3 regions of the Sphingomonas sp. 4RDLI-65 genome follow, and region 1 is predicted to be linked to each of the others. Evidence: riboswitches for the same ligand, from Rfam matches in the RefSeq annotation. Region 1 holds a riboswitch; each other region holds the start of a gene.
The links. Region 1 has a riboswitch for cobalamin ahead of VH567_RS13745 (TonB-dependent receptor plug domain-containing protein). Riboswitches for the same ligand answer to the same signal wherever they lie in the genome.
Positions count from the first base shown of each region.

Region 1 (6,929 bases):
GACCGTCGAGGAGAGCCGCGGGATCGTCGATCGGGCCGCGCCGTATGAGCAGGCGTCGGGCGCGCTGCGGACCGTTGTCGGGATCGGCGCGAAGACCGAATTGCAGATGAATGCGAGCGCATTCACCGATCGGCGCGACCGGGGAAGCGACTTTACCGACAACAAGAGCGAGGGGGCGGATGCGAGCGTCCGGTTGATCGGGCGCGGGCGTTGGGGGTATTCGGCGCTGGCGTATCTGCAGACACGGGCGTTCGCGAGCAGCTTCAACAGCATCAATGCCGCGCGGACGACCGCGATCCAGTCGTTGAACCAGTATAATACGCCTGCCACCGGGCTGGGCGGACGGATCGAGATCGCGCCGCCGCTCGGCGAGAGCATCACGCTGAGGCTGGGGGCGGATATCCGCGACGTGAGCGGCAAGACGCAGGAACTCTATACGTTCGTCAACGCGGCGCCGACGCGGCGGCGCGAGGCTGGCGGCGGCACCACGACGACCGGTGTCTTCGCGGATGGGAGCCTCGTGGCGGGCGACTTCACCTTCAGCCTTGGCGGACGGGTCGACTGGTGGTCGATCGATGGCGGCTATCTGACGGAACGGCCGCTGGCCGGCGGGGCGGCGCTGACCAATCTGCGCTATGCGGATCGCGATGGCAGCGAGACGACCGGTCGGGCGGGCGTGGCGTATCAGCCGGTCGAAGCGATTACGCTGCGCGCTGCCGGGTATCGGGGCTGGCGACTGCCGACACTCAACGAACTGTATCGGCCGTTCCGTGTCGGCAACGATGCGACTGCGGCGAACGCGTTGCTATCGCCGGAGCGGCTGACCGGGGTCGAGGGTGGCGTCACCCTGACGCCTGCGCCGGGGGTCAGCATTGCCGCGACCTATTTCTACAACCGGCTGAAGGATGCGATCGCCAACGTCACAACGACCAACCCGCCGCAGGTGCTGCCGGGGGTCGCGACCTACCGCGTCCGCCAGAATCTCGATGCGATCCGCGCGCATGGGTTCGAACTGGATGCGGCGTATCGGCCGGGTCCGCTGGGCGTGCAAGCATCGTGGTCGCACACGAACTCGAAGGTCGAGGGTTCGGGGATCACCGCCGCTCTGGACGGCTTGCAACCGGCGCAGACCCCGCGTGACCAGGTGTCGGGAACGGTCGACTGGCGGCACGATGCGGCGGCGCTGTCGCTGACCGTGCGGCATATCGGTCGGCAGTTCGACGACGATCAGAATACGCGGGTGCTTGGGGCCGCGACGACGCTGGATGCGTATGCCGCGCTGCCGATCATGCGGTCGCTGGTGGCCGAGGTCCGCGGGGAGAATTTGTTCGGCGAGCGCATCGAGGCGGGGATCAGTGGCGCGAACATAGTCGAACGGGCCACGCCGCGGACGATCTGGGTGGGGTTGCGGTACGGGCTTCGGTGATACTTCTCCATTGAGGGAAACGAAGACAGCGTGTTTCCCCGCGAAGGCGGGGATCCAGTCTGGGCTCCCGCCTTCGCGGGAGAACAAGGAAGGGAAAGCGACGTCCTGACCAACACGCCACCACCCCGGCGGAGGCCGGGGCCCAGTTGGGGAACGTCGCTAACTAAGCGCGGTCCTTCGTTACTGTGACCTTGCCAACTGGGCCCCGGCCTCCGCCGGGGTCGCGCTGTGGACGGTGAGCCAGCTTACCCCAGCGCACCCCCTTGGCGGGAACGACTGTAGAGCGTTCCCCGCGTTGACCCGTGCACGACGCGCGACTAATGCCGCTCTCGTGAAGGGTCCCGGCGACGGGATCAAAAGGGAAGTCGGTGCGCGGGCCGGGTCGTCACGATCCAAATCCGCAAGACCGGCGCTGTACCCGCAACTGTGACCGGATAGCGGCCACCCCGATATGCCACTGGGTTTCGACCTGGGAAGGCGGGGTGGGCGCGGCGACCCGGAAGCCAGGAAACCTGCCTTTCACGGTCGATCCACTGCGCGGGCGGGTGCTCCGGCGCGGACGAGTGCTCCGGTTCAGCCGGGCTTCCTCGAGCGAGAGACGTCTGCCGCTCCCGAATGGTCGTGGGCGGTTCTGCCAGGACGTACCCCATGACGAAGTTCTTCCTTCTACTCGGCGCCGCGGCGATCGCAGCGCCTGCTTATGCCCAGACCATCCCCGATACCGATGCTCCCGAACTCGTCGTCACTGCGAGCCGCGTCGCACAGCCCGCCAGCGAGATCGGCCAGGCCATCACCGTCATCGACCGCGCCGAGATCGAGCGCCGCCAGACCGTTGTCGTCTCCGATCTGCTCGCGACCACGCCCGGTGTCACCGTCACGCGCAACGGCACCGTCGGCGCGCTGACCAGCGTCCGCATCCGCGGTGCAGAGGCGGACCAGACGCTCGTCGTGATCGACGGCGTCCGCGTCAACGATCCGTCGTCGACCGGCGGTGGCTTCAACTTCGGCAATCTGCTGTCGAGCTCGGTCGAGCGGATCGAGGTGTTGCGCGGCCCGAACTCGGTGCCGTGGGGCAGCCAGGCGATCGGCGGCGTCGTCAACATCATCACCGCCGCACCGACCGAAGGCGTGCAAGCTCGCGCCAACGCCGAATATGGCTATGCCGACAGCGTGTTCGCGAGCGCAGGCGTGTCGGGTAAGTCCGGGCCGGTATCGGGCTCGCTGACCGGCGGCTATCTGCGCACCGACGGCATCTCGTCCGCCGCCAGCGGCACCGAGCGCGACGGCTATCGCCAATATGGCGCAACCGGACGGGTGGGCGTCGAGTTCGCACCAGGCATCGGCCTCGACCTGCGCGGCTATTTCGCCGACAGCCGCGTCGAGATCGACGGCTTCCCGGCCCCCGATTACGTGCTCGCCGACACGCCCGAATATTCGAAGACGCGCGAGGCTTACGGCTATGCCGGGCTGCACGCGAACTTCGCTGACGGTCGGATCAACAACCGCGTCGCGTTCACGATCGCCGACATCAACCGCGACAATTACGACCCGAGCTTCGGCAGCGATCCGACCTTCATCGGCCGCGGCCGCAGCGAACGCTACGAATACCAGGGCGACTTCCGCCCGTTCGACCAGGTCCGCGTGGTCGCCGGAGTCGAGCGCGAGAACAGCCGCTTCAACGACGGCTTCACCTTCGCGGATACCGGCATCAACAGCGTTTACGGCCAGCTGATCGTCAAGCCGCTCGACATCCTCACGATCACCGGCGGCGTCCGCAACGACGATCACGACGATTTCGGCAGCCACACGACGTTCGGCGCAAACGCCGCGCTGGCGCTGCGCACCGGCACCACCGTCCGCGCGAGCTACGGCGAAGGCTTCAAGGCGCCGACGTTGTACCAGCTCTTCTCCGACTACGGGAATCGCGGCCTCGATCCGGAGACCGCGCGCAACTTCGACGTCGGTGTCGAGCAGGCGTTCCTCGCCAACCGGGTCCGCGCAGGCGTGACCTATTTCAACCGCCGGACGCGCAACCAGATCGACTTCCGCGATTGCAGCCCTGCAGAGCAGACGACCGCCGGTTCGATCTGCGTCGACCGCCCGTTCGGCGTCTACGACAACATTGCCCGCGCCGAGGCGGACGGCGTCGAGTTCACCTTGGCCTTGCGCCCGGTCGACGCGCTGACGCTGACCGCGAACTACAGCTATATCGACACCGAGAACCGCACGATCGGTAGCGATTTCGGCAACGATCTCGCGCGCCGTCCCAAGCAGACTGCGAGCGTCGACGCCGATTACCGGTTCGCGTTCGGACTGTCGGTCGGCGGTACCGTGACGATGGTCGGCGACAGCTTCGACGACGCCGCCAACACCGTGCGGCTCGACGGCTATGCGCTGGCGGGCGTCCGCGCGGAAATGCCGATCACCGACCAGATCGCACTGTACGGCCGCGTCGATAACCTCACCGACTCGCGGTACGAGACGGTCGCGGGCTACGGCAATTACGGTCGCGCGGCGTATGGCGGCGTGCGGTTGCGGCTGAAGTGAGGCGAAGGCCGATCCTCCTCGCGCTCCTGCTCGGGGGCTGCGCGCAATCCCCCGGAGCGGGCGGTGGCGGGGGGATCGTCTCGACCAATCCGTGCGTGGATTCGGTGCTGGTCCGGATCCTGCCCGCATCGCGGATCGCCGGGATCAGCCATTATTCGCAAGATCCGTCCGCGACCTCGATCCCGCTCGACGTCGCGCGTCGGTTTCGCGGAATCGCCGGGACCGCCGAGGAGGTGATCGCGCTCCACCCCGATCTCGTCATCGCCAGCACGTATACGCCGCCGGCGACCCAGGCGGCCTACGCGCGGGCCGGGCTGAAGACGCTGCTGCTCGGTATCCCGGACTCGATCGCGGAGAGCCAGGCACAGGTGAAGCAGATCGCCGACGCGGTCGGTGCGCCCGCGGGTGGCGTGCGGATCAACGCCGATATCGATCGCGCGGTGGCGCGCTGGAGTCGGACGGATGGACTGTCGCCGAGCGCGTTGCTCTATATCAGCGGCGATCTCGCAACCGGGGGGAGCACGTTGCTGAACGAGATGATGACGCGTGTTGGCTTCCGCAACGCCGCCGCGAGCTACGGCTTGACGCATACCGGCACGCTCTCGGCGGAGACGATCGTGACGCAGCCCCCCGCGATCGTGATCGCCCCCGAACGCGCCAGCCGCGGCACCGCGCTGCGCCGTCGGTTGTTGCCGCGTACGCCGCAAGCCGTCTTCCCCCGCGTCCTGATCAACTGCGGCGGCCCGACCATTCCGCCCGCGCTCGAACACCTCGCCGCGATCAGGGCAAGGCTGTGATGCGACACCCATACCAAAACCACCCCGGCGAAGGCCGGGGCCCAATTGGAATGGTGGAAATAATGGAGCGCTGCACGCCGTCACGATCGTCCCCCAATTGGGCCCCGGCCTTCGCCGGGGTGGCGGCGGTGTTTGGTATGAGCGAGGAGGCGTTCTGATGACCCGCACGCCCAAACTCATCGGGCTCGGCCTGCTGGTCATCCTCCTGTTCGGCCTGTCGCTCGGCTGCGGCAAAGTCTGGGTGCCGCTCGACGCCTGGTTCTCGAGCGACCCGCGCTGGTGGATCATCCTCGAACTCCGCCTGCCGCGCGCGGTCCTCGGCCTCGTGCTCGGCGCCACACTCGGGCTGTCGGGAGCAGTCCTGCAAGGCTATCTCCGCAACCCGCTCGCCGACCCCGCCGTCGTCGGCATATCGTCGGTCGCAGCACTTGGCGCAGTCGCTGCGATCATCTTCGGCCTCGGTTCGGGACCCGCGATCTTCGTCGCCGCGATGCTCGGCGCAGGCGGCGCGGTCGCGCTGCTCGCCGCGCTGACATGGCGGTCGCCGAGCGCGATCACCTTCATCCTCGCCGGCACCGTACTCGCCAGCCTCGCCGGCGCGCTGACCGCGTTCCTGATCTCGATCGCGCCGAATCCCTATGCGGTCGCCGAGGTGATCGACTGGATCATGGGCGCGCTGACCGACCGCGGCTGGACCGACATAAAGCTCGCACTGCCGCCGATGCTGCTCGGCGGCGTCCTGTTGATGCTCACCGGCCGCTCGCTCGATGCGCTGTCGCTCGGCGAGGTGGCGGCGCGGTCGCTGGGGATACGGATGGGGCGTGTCCGGTGGCTAGTCGTGCTCGGCACCGGGCTCGTAGTGGGTGCAGGCGTCGCCGTGACAGGCGTGATCGGCTTCGTCGGCCTCGTCGTGCCGCATCTGCTGCGCCCGATCTTCGGCCACCGCCCGAGCGCCTTGCTGCTGCCTTCGGCGCTAGGCGGCGCGGCGCTTGTGCTCGCCGCCGACAGCCTCGTCCGCCTCGCCCCTGGCGCCGGCGAAGTCCGTCTCGGCGTCGCGATGGCCTTGATCGGCGCGCCGTTCTTTCTCGGGTTGCTGGTCAAGGAACGGGGCCGCGCATGGATCTGATCGTCGACGTGCTGCGCGTGAAGCTGGGCAAGCGCACCGTCCTTCACGACGTGTCCGCGCATCTCCGCCCCGGCCGAGTCACCGCGATCCTCGGTCCCAATGGCGCCGGCAAGAGCACGCTGGTCAAGGCAGCCGCCGCGCTCGTCGGTGGCAGCGCGGGCAGCGTCCGGCTCGACACGCAGGACGTCGCGACGATGGACCCGCGCGCCCGCGCCCGCGCGATCGGCTATCTCCCGCAGGACGCGACGGTCCACTGGAACATCGTCGCGCGCGACGTCGTCGCGCTCGGCCGCCTGCCGCACCTCGGCGCGCATGCCGCGCCATCGCCCGAAGACCACGCCGCCGTCGAGCGCGCGATGCACGATACCGAGACCGCGCACCTCGCCGATCGCCCGGTCGGCGAACTCTCCGGCGGTGAGCGCGCCCGCGTCCTGCTGGCGCGCGTGTTCGCAGGCGAACCCCGCTGGCTGCTCGCCGACGAACCGCTCGCCAGCCTCGACCCCTCTCACCAGATCGACCTGCTCGCCCGCCTGCGCGCCTATCCCGCCAGCGGGGCAGGGGTCGCGATCGTCCTCCATGACCTCGTCCAGGCGCAGCGCGCGGCGGACGACGCGCTGCTGATCGCCGACGGTCGGATCGTTGCGTTCGGTCCGGTCGCCGAGGTGATGACCGCGGACACGCTCGCGCGCGTGTTCGGCGTCCGCGTAGCGCCGCTCGACGATGGCGGCCGCCGGTTGCTGGTCCCGGTCGGGCGCGTCGAGATCGGCTAGCCAAGCGACACGCCCGGTGGATCGAGGCTAAGCCGGGGTCGGCGAGGTGAAAGATCATCGACGCGCCGGGCCCGGTTCACTATCCCGCGCCGGGTGATCGACATTCCCGCCCCCCTTCGCCTGCGCCTCGACGGCGACGCCCTCGTCCAGAACTGGCGCACGCTCGACCGCATGAGCGGCACCGCGGCCTGCGGCGCGGCGGTGAAGGCAAACGGCTACGGTCTCGGCGCGATCGAAGTCGCCCGCCGCCTCGCCGACGCCGG
Region 1 is NZ_JBCEBT010000006.1:32,267-39,195, reverse strand. It holds gene VH567_RS13750 (TonB-dependent receptor) at 1-1,426, shown strand, start outside; cobalamin riboswitch at 1,746-1,960, shown strand; gene VH567_RS13745 (TonB-dependent receptor plug domain-containing protein) at 2,075-3,973, shown strand; gene VH567_RS13740 (ABC transporter substrate-binding protein) at 3,970-4,770, shown strand; gene VH567_RS13735 (FecCD family ABC transporter permease) at 4,928-5,896, shown strand; gene VH567_RS13730 (ABC transporter ATP-binding protein) at 5,887-6,666, shown strand; gene alr (alanine racemase) at 6,769-6,929, shown strand, end outside.

Region 2 (6,929 bases), on a different contig from region 1:
GATTCCCCGCACCGCCACGCGACTGCGCATTTTCAGGCGACGCGGCATCCGATCATCGAGGGCTACGACCCGCCCGAAGGCTGGGGCTGGTGCTTCGTCGACGAGACGATGGTCGATTTGCCCGACCAGACACCGCAATGGGGTCCGATCCCGCGCTATGTTTGAGGGGAAGGCGTTCGAACAGACTTGATCGTTCAATACCACCCCGGCGAAGGCCGGGGCCCAATTGGCAAGGCGGGAGTAACGGCAGACGGTCCTTCGACATTACCGTCCCCCAATTGGGCCCCGGCCTTCGCCGGGGTGGTGTAGCGCCGGGTGGCAAGTACTTTCGATCAACCACACTCGGTCACCCTCGCTTGCGTCGCCGCACCCCGACCGCTAGCCGACCTCCATCGGTAAAAGCGTGAGTGACCTACGATGCGGCGTATCATGATGGGGCTGTTCGCCATTGCGGCGCTCGCCACGGCGGGATCTGCACAGCAGGCGAACCGCGCAGGACCGAAACCGGGGATCGTCCGCGTCCGCCTCGTGACCTCGGAGGGACCGATCCTGCTCGCGCTCGACACGCGCCATGCGCCGAAGACCACCGCGAACTTCCTCGCATATGTCGATGACGGGCGGTTCGACGGGACCGACTTCTACCGCGCGAGCCGGCAGAAATCGGCGCCGAAGCTCGGCTTCATCCAGGCGGGAATCCGCACCGATGCGCGCCGCATCCTGCCGCCGTTCCCGCTCGAAACGACCGCGATGACCGGGATCAAGCACGGCGCCGCGACGATCTCGATGGCGCGGGGCATGAACCCGGCGTCGGCGGGCGGCAATTTCTTCATCACCGTCGGGCCTGCGCCGGCGATGGACGCGCGGGCGGGCTATCCGGGGTATGCGGCGTTCGGTCACGTCGTTGCGGGGATGGACGTGGTGAAGCGCATCCTCGCCAAGCCGACCGGCGGCGGGATGGATGCGTTCAAGGACCAGATGATCCTGAAGCGCGTGGCGCTGGTGAGTGCGCGGCGGCTCGACGGCGTGGCTAAGCCGACGGGGTTGCCGCGGGCGTGGCTGATCAAGACGCGGCCTGATTGGGTGAAGTGAAGTTTCGACGCTAGCGGATGGCTTCTTTGCTCACCGCCAATTGGGTCGCGCGTCTGCCCACCGAACACCCGGACCACCCCGGCGAAGGCCGGGCCCAATTGGGACGGCCCCAGTAACGTAGGGTAGTCCCCTGTGAGTGACGTCCCCCAATTGGGCCCTGGCCTCCGCCGGGGAGGTATTCTGGAAGTTAGTCCCGTCAGTCATGCAGTCAGGCTGAGCGCGACGGCCTCGGCGACCTTTATCCCGTCGACCGCCGCGGAGAGGATTCCCCCCGCATAGCCGGCACCTTCGCCCGCCGGGAACAGGCCGGGGGTGTTGAGGCTCACGAAGTCGTCCCCGCGCGTGATCCTCACTGGCGAAGAGGTTCGCGTCTCGACCCCTGTCAGGACGGCGTCGGGGTGGTCGTAGCCGGGAATCTCGCGGCCGAACGCAGGCAACGCCTCGCGCAAGGCCGTAATCGCGAACTCGGGCAGGCACTCCGACAGGTCGGTCATATGTACGCCCGGCTTGTACGACGGGATCACCGAGCCGAGCGCGGTCGAGGCGCGGCTCGCGAGCAGGTCGCCGATGCGTTGCGCGGGCGCCTTGTAGTTCGAGCCGCCGGCGACATAGGCGCGCGATTCCCAGTGGCGTTGGAGTTCGATCCCGGCGAGCGGGTGGCCGGGATAGTCGCGCTCGGGATCGATGCCGATGACGATGCCAGAGTTCGCGTTGCGTTCGTTGCGCGAATATTGGCTCATGCCGTTGGTCGCGACGCGGCCCTCTTCGGAGGTCGCGGCGACGACGGTGCCGCCGGGGCACATGCAGAAGCTGTAGACCGTCCGCCCGTTCTTGCAGTGGTGCGACAGGCTGTATGCCGCCGCGCCGAGATCGGGGTGGCCCGCGCAGGGGCCGAACCGGGCTTCGTCGATCCAAGACTGCGGATGCTCGATGCGGACGCCGATCGAGAAGGGCTTGGCCTCGACGTGGACGCCCTTGGCATGGAGCATCTCGAACGTGTCGCGCGCGCTGTGCCCGACCGCGAAGACGACGTGGTTGGCTTCGAGATAGTCGCCGGTGCTCAGGTGGAGCCCGCGGAGCTGGCGCGTGCCCGCCTCCTCGACGATGTCGAGACCGTCGACGCGGGTCGAGAAGCGGTATTCGCCACCCAGCGCCTCGATCGTCTCGCGCATGCTTTCGACCATCGTGACGAGGCGGAAGGTACCGATGTGCGGATGTGCTTCCGTCAGGATTTCGGGCGGTGCGCCGGCTTTCACGAACTCGGTCAGGACTTTCCGGCCGAGATGGCGCGGGTCCTTGATCTGGCTCCAGAGCTTGCCGTCGGAGAAGGTGCCGGCACCGCCCTCGCCGAACTGGACGTTCGATTCGGGGTTGAGGACGCTCTTGCGCCAGAGGCCCCACGTGTCCTTGGTGCGCTCGCGGACGACTTTGCCGCGGTCGAGGATGATCGGGCGGAACCCCATCTGCGCGAGGATCAGGCCCGCGAACAGCCCGCACGGGCCTGCGCCGACGACCACGGGACGCGGGCCGGTATAGCTCGCGCCGCCCTTGGTGACGAAGCGATAGCCCGTGTCCGGGGTGCGCTGGACGTGGCGGTCCTTGCGGAAGCGCTGGAGCACCGTGTCCTCGTTCTTGAGCGTGACGTCGACCGAATAGACGAGCTGGATGTCCATCTTGTCGCGGGCATCGTGCGCGCGTCGCGCCACGGTGTAGCGGATCAGGTCGCGCGGTGTGACGCGCAGGCGATCGCGGATCGCGGCGGGGAGCGCTTCGTCGGCGTGGTTGAGCGGGAGCTTGAGGTCGGTGATGCGGAGCATGGGGGACGCTCTAGCGCCGCGCGGCGCGATCCGCCATCGGGAGGACGAGAGGACATGATCATGCGGACCGACGACGAGCAGAATGCCAAGAGTGCCAGGCGCAAGGAGGTCCACGACAAGATCGTCGCGAGCAAGACGATCGAGAAGGGCTTGATCATCGTCCACACCGGCAAGGGCAAGGGCAAGTCGACCGCCGCGTTCGGCATGGCGGTGCGGATGATCGGGCATGGGCGCAAGGTCGGCGTGGTGCAGTTCGTCAAGGGCGCGATGGCGACCGGCGAGAAGGCGGTGTTCGATGCGTTCCCGGACCTGTGCGAGTTCAAGCCGATGGGGGAGGGCTTCACGTGGGACACGCAGGATCGTGCGCGCGACATCGCAGTGGCGCGCGAGGCGTGGGACGAGGTGAAGCGGATGATCGCCGATCCGTCCTATGCGATGGTGGTGGCCGACGAGCTGAACATCGTGTTGCGGTATGAGTATCTGCCGGTCGACGAGGTGCTGGCGGTGCTGGCGGCTAAGCCTGAGATGACGCATGTCGTCATAACCGGGCGCAACGCGCCGGATGCACTGATCGAGATGGCGGACCTGGTGACGGAGATGACGCAAGTGAAGCATCCGTTCCGGTCGGGGGTGAAGGCGCAGGCGGGGGTGGAGTTCTGACGTCTTGATCCTCCCCTGTCAGGGGAGGATTAGAGGCTGCTTGTCTACCGTCGATCGTACGCCTATCGCTCCTCCCGCGACAGGTTTTCCCGAGGCGGCAACGCTCAGGGAAATGAAAATGGGAACGGGTGAACCCCGGCTGCCCCTGCAACTGTAAGCGGCGAGTCACCGTGCCACACGCCATTGGGACGCGAGTTCCGAGAAGGCGGCACAGACCGGCGTCGACCCGCGAGCCAGGAGACCTGCCCGTCGCGGTCGTCTTTCGTCCGGCCAGGGTGCGCCGAACGGACGGGTAACACCCCGAGCGACGACATCGCTTCGCGTCGCGCGCGAGAGCCGGAGGCCTGCGCCTCCTGCCCTATCGCGCGGTGCGGAATCGACTGTCCGAAGGGGTTTTCATGGCAAAGATATTTCGTTTTGCGTCCGTGCGAGGGCGGACATGCTGAAACCGGTCGAAAACCGCGTTGCAGTCGTCGCGTGCAACACGTGTCGGCATTCCGCTGAGGTCCGCAACGATGCGGACGGCAAGCGCGGCGGCGCGCGACTGGTCGAAGCGCTGCGCACGGTGCAGGCTGGCGATCCGGCCTATGCCGAGGTCGCGGTACAGGAAATGCCGTGCCTGTTCGCGTGCCAGGATTTCTGCACCATCCACCTCCGCGCGCCGGCCAAGGTGGGATACGTGCTCGGCCGGTTCGAGCCGACCGAAGACTCCGCCCGCGCCATCCTCGATTATGCGCGGCTCTATGGCGAAAGCGCGTTCGGGCAGGTACCGTTCAAGCAATGGCCGCAAGGCGTGAAGGGCCATTTCATCACCCGGACCCCGCCAGAGGGGTTCGTGGTCGAATGAGCGGATTCGCGTCGCCCGCCGCCTTCCTGGCGGCGCTGCGCAATCTTCCTCAGGCCGATGCGGCGGCGCGCGCAGCCGCAGTCGCGCGGCAGGGCGTGCTGACCAAGCCGCCCGGTTCGCTGGGGCGGCTGGAGGATATCGCGGTGTTCATGGCAGGCTGGCAGGGGCGCGAGCGGCCGCGGCTCGATCGTGGGCGCGCGATCATCTTTGCGGGCAACCACGGGATCGTCGCACGCGGCGTCAGTGCGTTTCCGGCATCGGTGACCGCACAGATGGTCGCGAATTTTGAGAATGGCGGCGCTGCGATCAACGCACTGTCGACCGCAGCGGGGCTTGGATTGAGCGTCGTCGCGCTCGATCTGGACCGTCCGACCGCGGACTTCACGGTGGAGCCGGCGATGTCCGAGGACGACTGTCTGGCGGCAATCAATGCCGGCGCGGCGGCGGTTACCGACGATTTGCCCGATCTCGTAGTGTTGGGCGAGATGGGCATCGGCAATTCGACCAGCGCTGCCGCGCTGTGCACCGCGAGCTTCGGCGGACCGGCGCGTGACTGGGTCGGGCCGGGTACCGGAGTCGATGACGAGGGGATCTTGCGCAAGATCGCGACGGTCGAGGCCGGGGTCGCACTCCATCAGGACAGGCTCGCTACCCCGTTCGAGACGCTGCGCCGGCTCGGCGGGCGGGAGCTGGCGGCGATCGCGGGTGCCGTGGTCGCGGCCCGGCTCGCGGGCGTGCCGGTGATGCTCGATGGCTTCATCTGTTGCGCGGCGATCGCACCGCTTGCGGCGGCATGCCCGGATATCCTCGATCACTGCCTCGCGGGGCACGTGTCCGCCGAGCCTGGACATGGGCGCCTGATCGAGGCGTTGCGGCTTGAACCCTTGCTGTCGCTCGGGATGCGGCTGGGCGAGGGGAGCGGCGCGGCGACCGCGACGTTGCTCGTCAGGGCGGCGCTGGCGGCGCATGACGGGATGGCGACGTTCGCGGAAGCCGGGGTGTCGGGCGCGTGACGGCGCCGCACATGCTGTACCTGATGCGGCATGGTGCGCCAGCGATCGAGGGGCGACTGCTCGGGCGGACCGACGATCCGGTGACTGAGAGCGGGATTGCCGCATGCGTCGCTCGCGCGCGCGGTCTTACCTTCGCTCGGATACTATCGTCCGATCTCATACGAGCACGGGACTGTGCGGCGGCCATCGCCGCTCCTCTTGGGCTGTCCCCGACATCCGACCCGTCGTGGCGCGAACTGGATTTCGGGGATTGGGACGGGCTTCCCCCGGCCGCGGTGGATCAGGCTGCTTTGCTGCGGTTCTACGACGACCCGGACGCCGCGCCGCCGCCGCAGGGTGAGCGCTGGTCGATCTTGCAGACCCGTGTGGCGCAAGCGCTGGCGACCATGGCTCCGGTCCCGACCTTGGTCGTGACGCATGGCGGTGCCATCCGGGCGGCACTCGCCGAACTGTGCGGGTTCGACCAGCGACAGCTCTGGGCGTTCCATCTCCCCTATGCCGCGCTGGTGTCGCTGCGCATCTGGCCGGGAGAAGCGCGCACCGTTCAGATTGTCGGAGTGTCGACATGAAGCGGCTGGTCGTCGCGTTCGGTTTCCTGACCCGGCTGCCGATGCCACGCGTGACGATGGCGCCGCAGGGCTTTGCCGAGGCGATCCGGTTCTATCCCATCGTCGGCCTAACGATCGGCGTGCTGGTGGCCGCGGCGGGGTGGCTCGGCGCCCTGGTCGATCCGTGGACCGGGGCATGTGCCGCGCTGCTGGCGTGGACCGCGGTGACCGGCGCGCTGCATCTCGATGGCCTGGCGGATCTCGCCGACGGGCTCGGCGCCGCGCATGGCGACCGGACGCGGCTGCTGTCGGTGATGGCGGATCCGCATATCGGCAGCTTCGGCGTCGTCGCGATCGCGGCGCAGATGATCGCCAAGCTCGTGCTGTTGCATGCGGTCGGCGCGAGCGGATGGTGGACGATCGCCTGCGTGCCGTTCGTCGCGCGGATGGGGCCGCTGGCCTGGGCGGTGCTGTTGCCGCCACTGAGGGTCGGCGGGCTGGGGGCCGCAATCGCCGGGGCTGTGCGCACGCGCGACCTGATCGGCTGGAGCATGCTGCTCATGCTCACCTGCGTCGCGGTGCCCGCTTTGCTCGCTGCGCCGCTGCTGGTCCTTGGCGTCGCCGCTTGGTTGCGGCGGACGCTGGGGGGCGTGACCGGTGATGCGCATGGGGCGGGGATCGAGATCGTCGAGACCGGGCTGTTACTCGCGCTCGCCATTGGTGGCGCCGTGGCCGGCCGATTGGGCTAACGCGAGCATCGCATCGAGATCGACATGGCGTTCGAGGACCCGGGCGATCGCGTCCAGAGCCGCATCGATCGATGCCGCATGATCGGGCCCGACCGCGTTCACGCCGATCCGCGCAAGCCACGCAGCCCGCTGTTCCGCAAGCGCCAGCAGGCCGTGGACGTAGCTCCCCGATACCAGGCCGTCGGGGCTCGTCGCGCCTTCGGGGG
Region 2 is NZ_JBCEBT010000003.1:410,476-417,404, forward strand. It holds gene VH567_RS10080 (UBP-type zinc finger domain-containing protein) at 1-165, shown strand, start outside; gene VH567_RS10085 (peptidylprolyl isomerase) at 418-1,089, shown strand; gene VH567_RS10090 (NAD(P)/FAD-dependent oxidoreductase) at 1,290-2,906, opposite strand; gene cobO (cob(I)yrinic acid a,c-diamide adenosyltransferase) at 2,961-3,566, shown strand; cobalamin riboswitch at 3,631-3,830, shown strand; gene VH567_RS10100 (DUF1636 domain-containing protein) at 4,006-4,413, shown strand; gene cobT (nicotinate-nucleotide--dimethylbenzimidazole phosphoribosyltransferase) at 4,410-5,426, shown strand; gene VH567_RS10110 (histidine phosphatase family protein) at 5,438-5,995, shown strand; gene cobS (adenosylcobinamide-GDP ribazoletransferase) at 5,992-6,723, shown strand; gene VH567_RS10120 (cobyric acid synthase) at 6,676-6,929, opposite strand, start outside.
Region 2: it holds a riboswitch for cobalamin, as region 1 does, so the genes downstream of both, VH567_RS10100 (DUF1636 domain-containing protein) here and VH567_RS13745 (TonB-dependent receptor plug domain-containing protein) in region 1, are expected to answer to the same signal.

Region 3 (6,929 bases), on a different contig from region 1:
CGGCAACCGGATGATCCGGGTGCTGAGCGATGCGGGCAAGTCGACCGCGGTGACCGCTGACGAACCCGCCTATCGCATGTCGCTCGACGTCAACGAGGAGACTGCGACGCCGTGGGTCCGCTACACCTACGGCTCGCTCGTCACGCCTACCACCACGTATGAGGTCAACGCGAAGACCGGCGAGCGCCGTGTATTGAAGGTTGCGCCAGTGCCGGGCTACGACCCCGCGAAATACGTAACAGAACGGGTCTGGGCACCCGCGAGAGACGGCACGCGGATTCCCGTGTCGCTGGTCTACGCCAAGGGCACCAAGCGCGACGGCACCGCGCCGCTCTTCCAATACGCCTATGGCAGCTACGGCATTTCGAGCGACCCCGCCGTCGATCCCGGCCGGATCGGCCTGCTCGACCGCGGAATGGTCTATGCGATCGCGCATATCCGCGGCGGGCAGGAGATGGGGCGCGGCTGGTATGACGACGGGCATCTGCTCAACAAGAAGAACAGCTTCACCGACTTCATCGACGTCACCCGCTATCTCGTCGCGCAGAAATACGCCGCCAAGGACCGCGTCGCGGCGATGGGCGGCAGCGCGGGCGGGCTGCTGATGGGCGGCGTCGCGAACATGGCGCCGGCCGACTACAAGCTCATCATCGCGCAGGTGCCGTTCGTCGACGTGGTTACGACGATGCTCGACGCGTCGATCCCGCTGACGACCTTCGAGTACGACGAATGGGGCAATCCCGCGCAGAAGGCGTCCTACGATTACATGCTGAGCTATTCGCCATACGACAACGTCGAGGCGAAGGCGTATCCGGCGCTGTATGTCGGCACCGGGCTATGGGACAGCCAGGTGCAATATTACGAACCGACCAAGTGGGTCGCCAAGCTCCGCGAACTGAAGACCGACACCAACCCGCTGCTGTTCCGCGTCAACATGGAGGCGGGCCATGGCGGCAAGTCGGGGCGCTTCGAGCGCTATCGTCAGAATTCGGAATGGCAGGCGTTCATGCTGCAACAACTCGGCATCGCGAAATAGCACGCCCGTTGGCACGCGACCGAAAGCAGGGTACCGATCGCGCAGGATGCGGCTTCCAGCCGTTTCCCGTGATCGCGTCGGTGCCCGGAAGGGCTTGATTGGGAATGCGGTGCGGACGGTTCGCCGTCCTATGCCGCGGCTGTCCCTGCAACTGTAAGCGGCGAGCGAGACGCACGAGCCCTCTCCGCGAGGGCAGCCACTGGGCCGCAAAGCCTGGGAAGGCGTGCATCGAGCAACGACCCGTGAGCCAGGAGACCTGCCGGCGTCTGGTCGCTCTTGTCCCGGTCCAGGGGGTGGCCGAGGCACGGTGAACGCCGCCTGCGTGACACTGGCTGAGCGACGACCATGTGGCGGGGGCCGCATCGGCGTCGTGCGTCGGCCGCTCATGGCGTCCGGTCGTCGTATGTCCCGGCCGTTCGCGGCAGGCCCCGGTCCTCGTCGGACGCTGCGGGGTTTGTGCATGACGACTACAACACGTGAAAGACCGGTGGGGGTTTCGACCCGCAAGCGCATCGGCTGGCTGTTCGCAGGCCTGGTCGCGGCCAATATCGCCGCCTGGGGCTGGGCGTTCTCGCTGTTCCACGCGCAACCGCTGATGCTGGGCACCGCGCTGCTCGCTTGGGGGCTGGGCCTGCGCCACGCAGTCGACGCGGACCACATCGCCGCGATCGACAACGTGACGCGCAAGCTCATGCAGGACGGCCAGCGCCCGATCGCGGTCGGCTTCTGGTTCGCGATCGGCCATTCGGGGATCGTGCTGATCGCGGCGGTCGCGATCGCGCTGACCGCCAGCGCATTGTCGCAGTTCGAGGCGTTCAAGCAGGTCGGCGGCGTGATCGCGACCGTCATCTCGGCCGTGTTCCTGTTCACGATCGCGGCGATGAACCTGATCATCTTCCGCTCGGTCTGGCGCACCTTCGGCCATGTCCGCGGCGGTGGGACCTATGTCGAGGAGGATCTCGACCTGCTGCTCGGCAACCGCGGGCTCCTTGCCCGGCTGTTCCGCCCGATGTTCCGGCTCGTCACGCGCAGCTGGCACATGGCGCCGCTCGGCTTCCTGTTCGGGTTGGGGTTCGACACCGCGACCGAAGTCGCGATCCTCGGCCTCTCCGCGAGCCAGGCTGCCGACGGTCTCTCGATCGGCGTCGTGCTCGTGCTCCCGGTGCTGTTCGCGACCGGCATGGCGCTGGTCGACACGGCAGACGGCGTCGTCATGCTCGGCGCGTACGAATGGGCGTTCGTGAAGCCGATCCGCAAGCTCTACTACAACATCACCATCACGCTGATCTCCGCCATCGTCGCGATCGCTATCGGCGGCATCGAGACGCTCGCGCTGCTTGGCGCAAAGCTGGGCCTGACCGGCGGCATCTGGGACGCCGCGTCGACACTCGGCGAGAACTTCAACGGCCTCGGCTTCGCGATCATCGGCCTGTTCGTCCTCTGCTGGGTGCTGAGCTTCGCGATCTACCGCTGGAAACGCTTCGACGAGATCGAAGTCGTGCACGGATAGCTGGCGGCGTGCCGGAAAGTCCTCTAACCCACCCCCGAGGCTCGGTTGTACCGAACCTCACAGATCGCGCCGGTGCCCGAAAGGGCTTGAATGGGAATGCGGTGCGGGAGGCTTCCTCGCAATGCCGCGGCTGTCCCTGCAACTGTAAGCGGTGAGCGAGACGCACACGTCCTTCGTTTCGGAGGGCAGCCACTGGGTGCAAACCTGGGAAGGCGTACGTCGAGCCTCGACCCGCGAGCCAGGAGACCTGCCAGCGTAACGGTCGCTCTTGCCTTGATCCAGGGGATGGTCGCGGCACGGTTCTCCGTCTGAGCGACGAACGCGTGCGGCCGAAAGGTCGCGCGTGCGTGTGCTCGAAGGAGAAGTAGAATGTCCGACCGTTCGCCCAATCTGGCCAAGGTCCCCGTCACCATCGTCACCGGCTTCCTGGGCGCCGGCAAGACCACGCTGATCAGCCACCTGATCCGCAACGCCAACGGCCGCCGTCTTGCGGTCGTCGTCAACGAATTCGGCACGCTCGGCATCGACGGCGACATCCTCAAGGGCTGCGCGATCCCCGATTGCCCCGCCGAGAACGTCGTCGAACTCGCCAATGGCTGCATCTGCTGCACCGTCGCCGACGACTTCATCCCGACCGTCGAGACACTGCTCGCACTCGACCCGCGCCCCGACCACATCCTGATCGAGACGTCCGGCCTTGCGCTGCCCAAGCCATTGCTCAAGGCGTTCGACTGGCCCGCGATCCGCTCGCGCATCACCGTCGACGGCGTCATCGCGCTCGCCGATGCCGAGGCAGTCGCCGCCGGGCGTTTCGCCCCAGACGTCGCCGCGCTCGACGCCCAGCGCGCCGCTGACCCCAGCGTTGATCACGAGACGCCTTTGTCGGAGGTGTTCGAGGACCAGCTCGCCTGCGCCGATCTCGTGCTCCTGACGAAGGTCGATCTCGCCGGTCCCGAAGGCGTCGCCAAGGCGCGCGCCGTCATCGCCGCCGAGTCCGCACGTCCCCTCCCGGTCATCGACCTCACCGACGGCATCATCGATCCCCGCGTGATCCTGGGCCTCAACGCCGCCGCCGAGGACGACATCGCCAGTCGCCCCTCGCATCACGACGGCGAGGACGATCACGAGCATGACGATTTCGACAGCGTCGTCGTCGAGTTGGGCGAGATCGCCGACCCCGCCGCCCTCACCGCGAAGATCGAAGCGCTCGCCCGCAGCGCCGACATCCTCCGCGTGAAAGGGTACGCCGCCGTCACTGGCAAGCCGATGCGCCTGCTCGTCCAGGCGGTCGGCGCGCGCGTCCGCACGCAATATGATCGCCTCTGGCGCGCAGGCGAACCCCGCCGCACGCAACTCGTGGTCATCGCCGAGCACGACCGCATCGACGAGGCCCGCATCAAGGCCGCGCTGGACGCCTGAGCCCCGATGCACGTCGTCTTCCGCGAGACCCACGGGCTGGAGGAAAGCGCGGTCCCGCAGGACCTCGCCCAATCCCCCGCGGATCTCGTCGTCCTGTCCTTCTCCGACGGCGACCTCGGCGCGTTCGCCGCGGGCTGGAGACGTGCGGATGCGGCCGGAAGCCGCCTCCCGTCGCTGCGTCTCGCGAACCTGACCGCACTCCAGCACCCGCTCTCGGTCGACACCTATGTCGAGCAAACGCTGGCCGGCGCCAAGGGCATCCTGATCCGGCTGATCGGCGGCCGCTCCTACTGGAGCTACGGCCTGCAACAGGTTGAGAACCTCGCGTGGGAGAAGGGCATAGCGCTCGCCGTCCTCGCAGCAGACGGCCGCATCGACACGCGCCTCGACGCCGCCTCGACGATCCCGCTGTCGACGCTGCGCCGCTTGGCGCATCTCTGCGACACCGGCGGCGCGGTCGCGGCGCAAGCGGCACTGGCCCAGTTCGCGCTGGCCGCCGGTTGCTACGCCGGCCCGGTCAGCGGAGTCCGCGCGATCGCCGACGTCGGCGGCTGGCAACCGCACGACGGCGTAACGTGCCCCGCCGCGTTCGCGCTCAACGCGCACCGCCCCCGCGTGCTGGTCGTCTTCTACCGCTCCTACCTGACCGCCGCAGACCTCAACCCGATCGAAGCGCTCCACGCCGAACTGACCGCGCGAGGTTTCGACGTCATCGCCCTCTTCGCGCCCTCGCTCAAAGCCCCCGACGCAGCCGGCTGGCTATCTCGCTGGGTCACAGCCCTGAAGCCCGCCGCGATCGTCAACGCCACCGCGTTCTCCGCCCGCGGCGCCACCGACACCACGCCGCTCGACGGCGCCGACGTCCCCGTCTTCCAGATCGCGCTAGCCACGTCCGACCGCGCAGCTTGGGCCGGCGCCACCCGCGGCCTCTCGCCCGCCGACCTCGCCATGCACGTCGTCCTTCCCGAAGTGGACGGCCGCCTCTTCGTCGGCGTCGCCAGCTTCAAGGAAGCCGCGACCAGAGACGGCGACCTAGAATATACCCGCCGCGAACACCGCGCTGACCCGGCACGCATCAACGCCATCGCCGCGCGCATTGAATCCTGGACGAAACTCGCCAGCAAACCCGTCGCCGACCACCGCCTGGCGATCGTCCTCTCAACCTACCCAGGCAAGGCATACCAGATGGCGCACGCCGTCGGCCTGGACGCGATCGCCTCCACGCAAGCAATCCTCGCCGACCTAACCGAAGCCGGGTACGCGATCATGCCCGACACCAGCGATCTTGCGATGTCCCGCATAAACTGGCCGCTTGCCGAGTACCGCAGAGCCCTCGCGCACTTGCCCGAAGCACTCCGTAGCGATCTCCTGGAAACCTGGGCCGACCCGACCGAAGACTTCACCTTCACCGCGATCGACCACGGCGGCGCGCTCGTCGCCCTCCAACCCGAACGCGGCCGGACCGAGCAGCGCGCTGAGGAGTATCACGACCTCTCCCGCTGCCCCTGCCACGCCTATGTCGCCTTCTACCTGTGGCTCCGCACGCGCGGCACCGACGCGCTGATCCATGTCGGCGCGCACGGCACGCTCGAATGGCTCCCCGGCAAGTCGGTCGCTCTGTCCGACGCCTGCTGGCCCGAAGCGCTCACCGGCGCGATGCCCGTCATCTACCCGTTCATCGTCAACGACCCCGGCGAAGCGGCGCAAGCCAAACGCCGCATCGGCGCGGTCACGCTCGGCCACGTCCCGCCACCGCTCGAACGCACCCGCACCGGCGCCGGCCTCGGCCGTCTCGAAGCACTGCTCGACGAATTCTCCAACGCCGACGGTCTCGACCCCGCACGCCGAGACCGCCTGCAACGCGACATCCGCGACGAAGCCACCGCCACCGGCCTCGCGGTAACGCTGGGCCTCGACGACGCGCAGTCCCAAGCCGAGGCGATCACCCGCATCGACACCTTCGTCTGCGATGTGAAGGAGAGCCAGTATGGCGACGGCCTCCACATCTACGGCTGCGGCGAGCACGGCGAGGGCGAACGCGCCGGGCTCCTGTCCGCGCTCCAAGGCAAACGCGTCGCACCTGGCCCCTCCGGCTCCCCGTGGCGAGGCCGCGCCGACGTACTCCCGACCGGCCGCAACCTCTACACCACCGATCCGCGCGCAGTGCCTTCGCGGGCCGCACATACCCAGGGCGTAAAGCTCGCCGACGAACTCGTCCGCCGCCACTTGCAGGACCACGGCGACTACCCCCGCAACCTCGTCGTCGACCTATGGGCTTCCGCGACGATGCGGACCGCAGGAGAGGAGTTCGCGATGGCGCTCCACCTGCTCGGCGCGGAGCCAGTGTGGGACATGCAGTCGGACCGCGTGACGGGCGTCGAGATCCTGCCGCTGGCCAACTTCGACCGCCCCCGTATCGACATCACGCTGCGGGTCTCCGGCCTGTTCCGCGACGCCTTCCCGACACTCTGCACGATGTTCGGCCAGACCGTCCGAGCGCTCGCTGCACGCGATGAACCGGCCGACTGGAACCCCTTCATCGGCAAGCCCGTCAGCGCTCGCGTCTACGGCCCCGAACCCGGCCGCTACGGCCTGAGCATGGGCGACGCCGCCGAAACCTACACGCCAGAGGCTCGACTGGAAGCTGGCCAAGCGTGGCTATCCGCCTCCAGCCACGCGCTCGACGACGGCCACGACAGCTTCGACCCGACCGGCATTCGCAACCGCGTCGCCGCCGCAGACGCCTTCGTCCACGTCCAGGACCTGCCCGAAACCGACCTGCTCCTCGCCGCGGACTATGCCGCGCACGAAGCCGGTTTCGCCGCCGCGCAATCGGTCGCAGGAGGGAACGCCACGCTCTACCACCTCGACGCACGAGACCCGACCCAAGCCAAGGCCCGCCCGCTCAAGGAAGAGATCGCCCGCGTCGTCCACGCTCGCGCCGCAAACCCACGCTGGGTCGAC
Region 3 is NZ_JBCEBT010000001.1:231,307-238,235, reverse strand. It holds gene VH567_RS00930 (S9 family peptidase) at 1-1,036, shown strand, start outside; cobalamin riboswitch at 1,098-1,314, shown strand; gene VH567_RS00925 (HoxN/HupN/NixA family nickel/cobalt transporter) at 1,497-2,546, shown strand; cobalamin riboswitch at 2,600-2,815, shown strand; gene cobW (cobalamin biosynthesis protein CobW) at 2,916-3,965, shown strand; gene cobN (cobaltochelatase subunit CobN) at 3,972-6,929, shown strand, end outside.
Region 3: it holds a riboswitch for cobalamin, as region 1 does, so the genes downstream of both, cobW (cobalamin biosynthesis protein CobW) here and VH567_RS13745 (TonB-dependent receptor plug domain-containing protein) in region 1, are expected to answer to the same signal.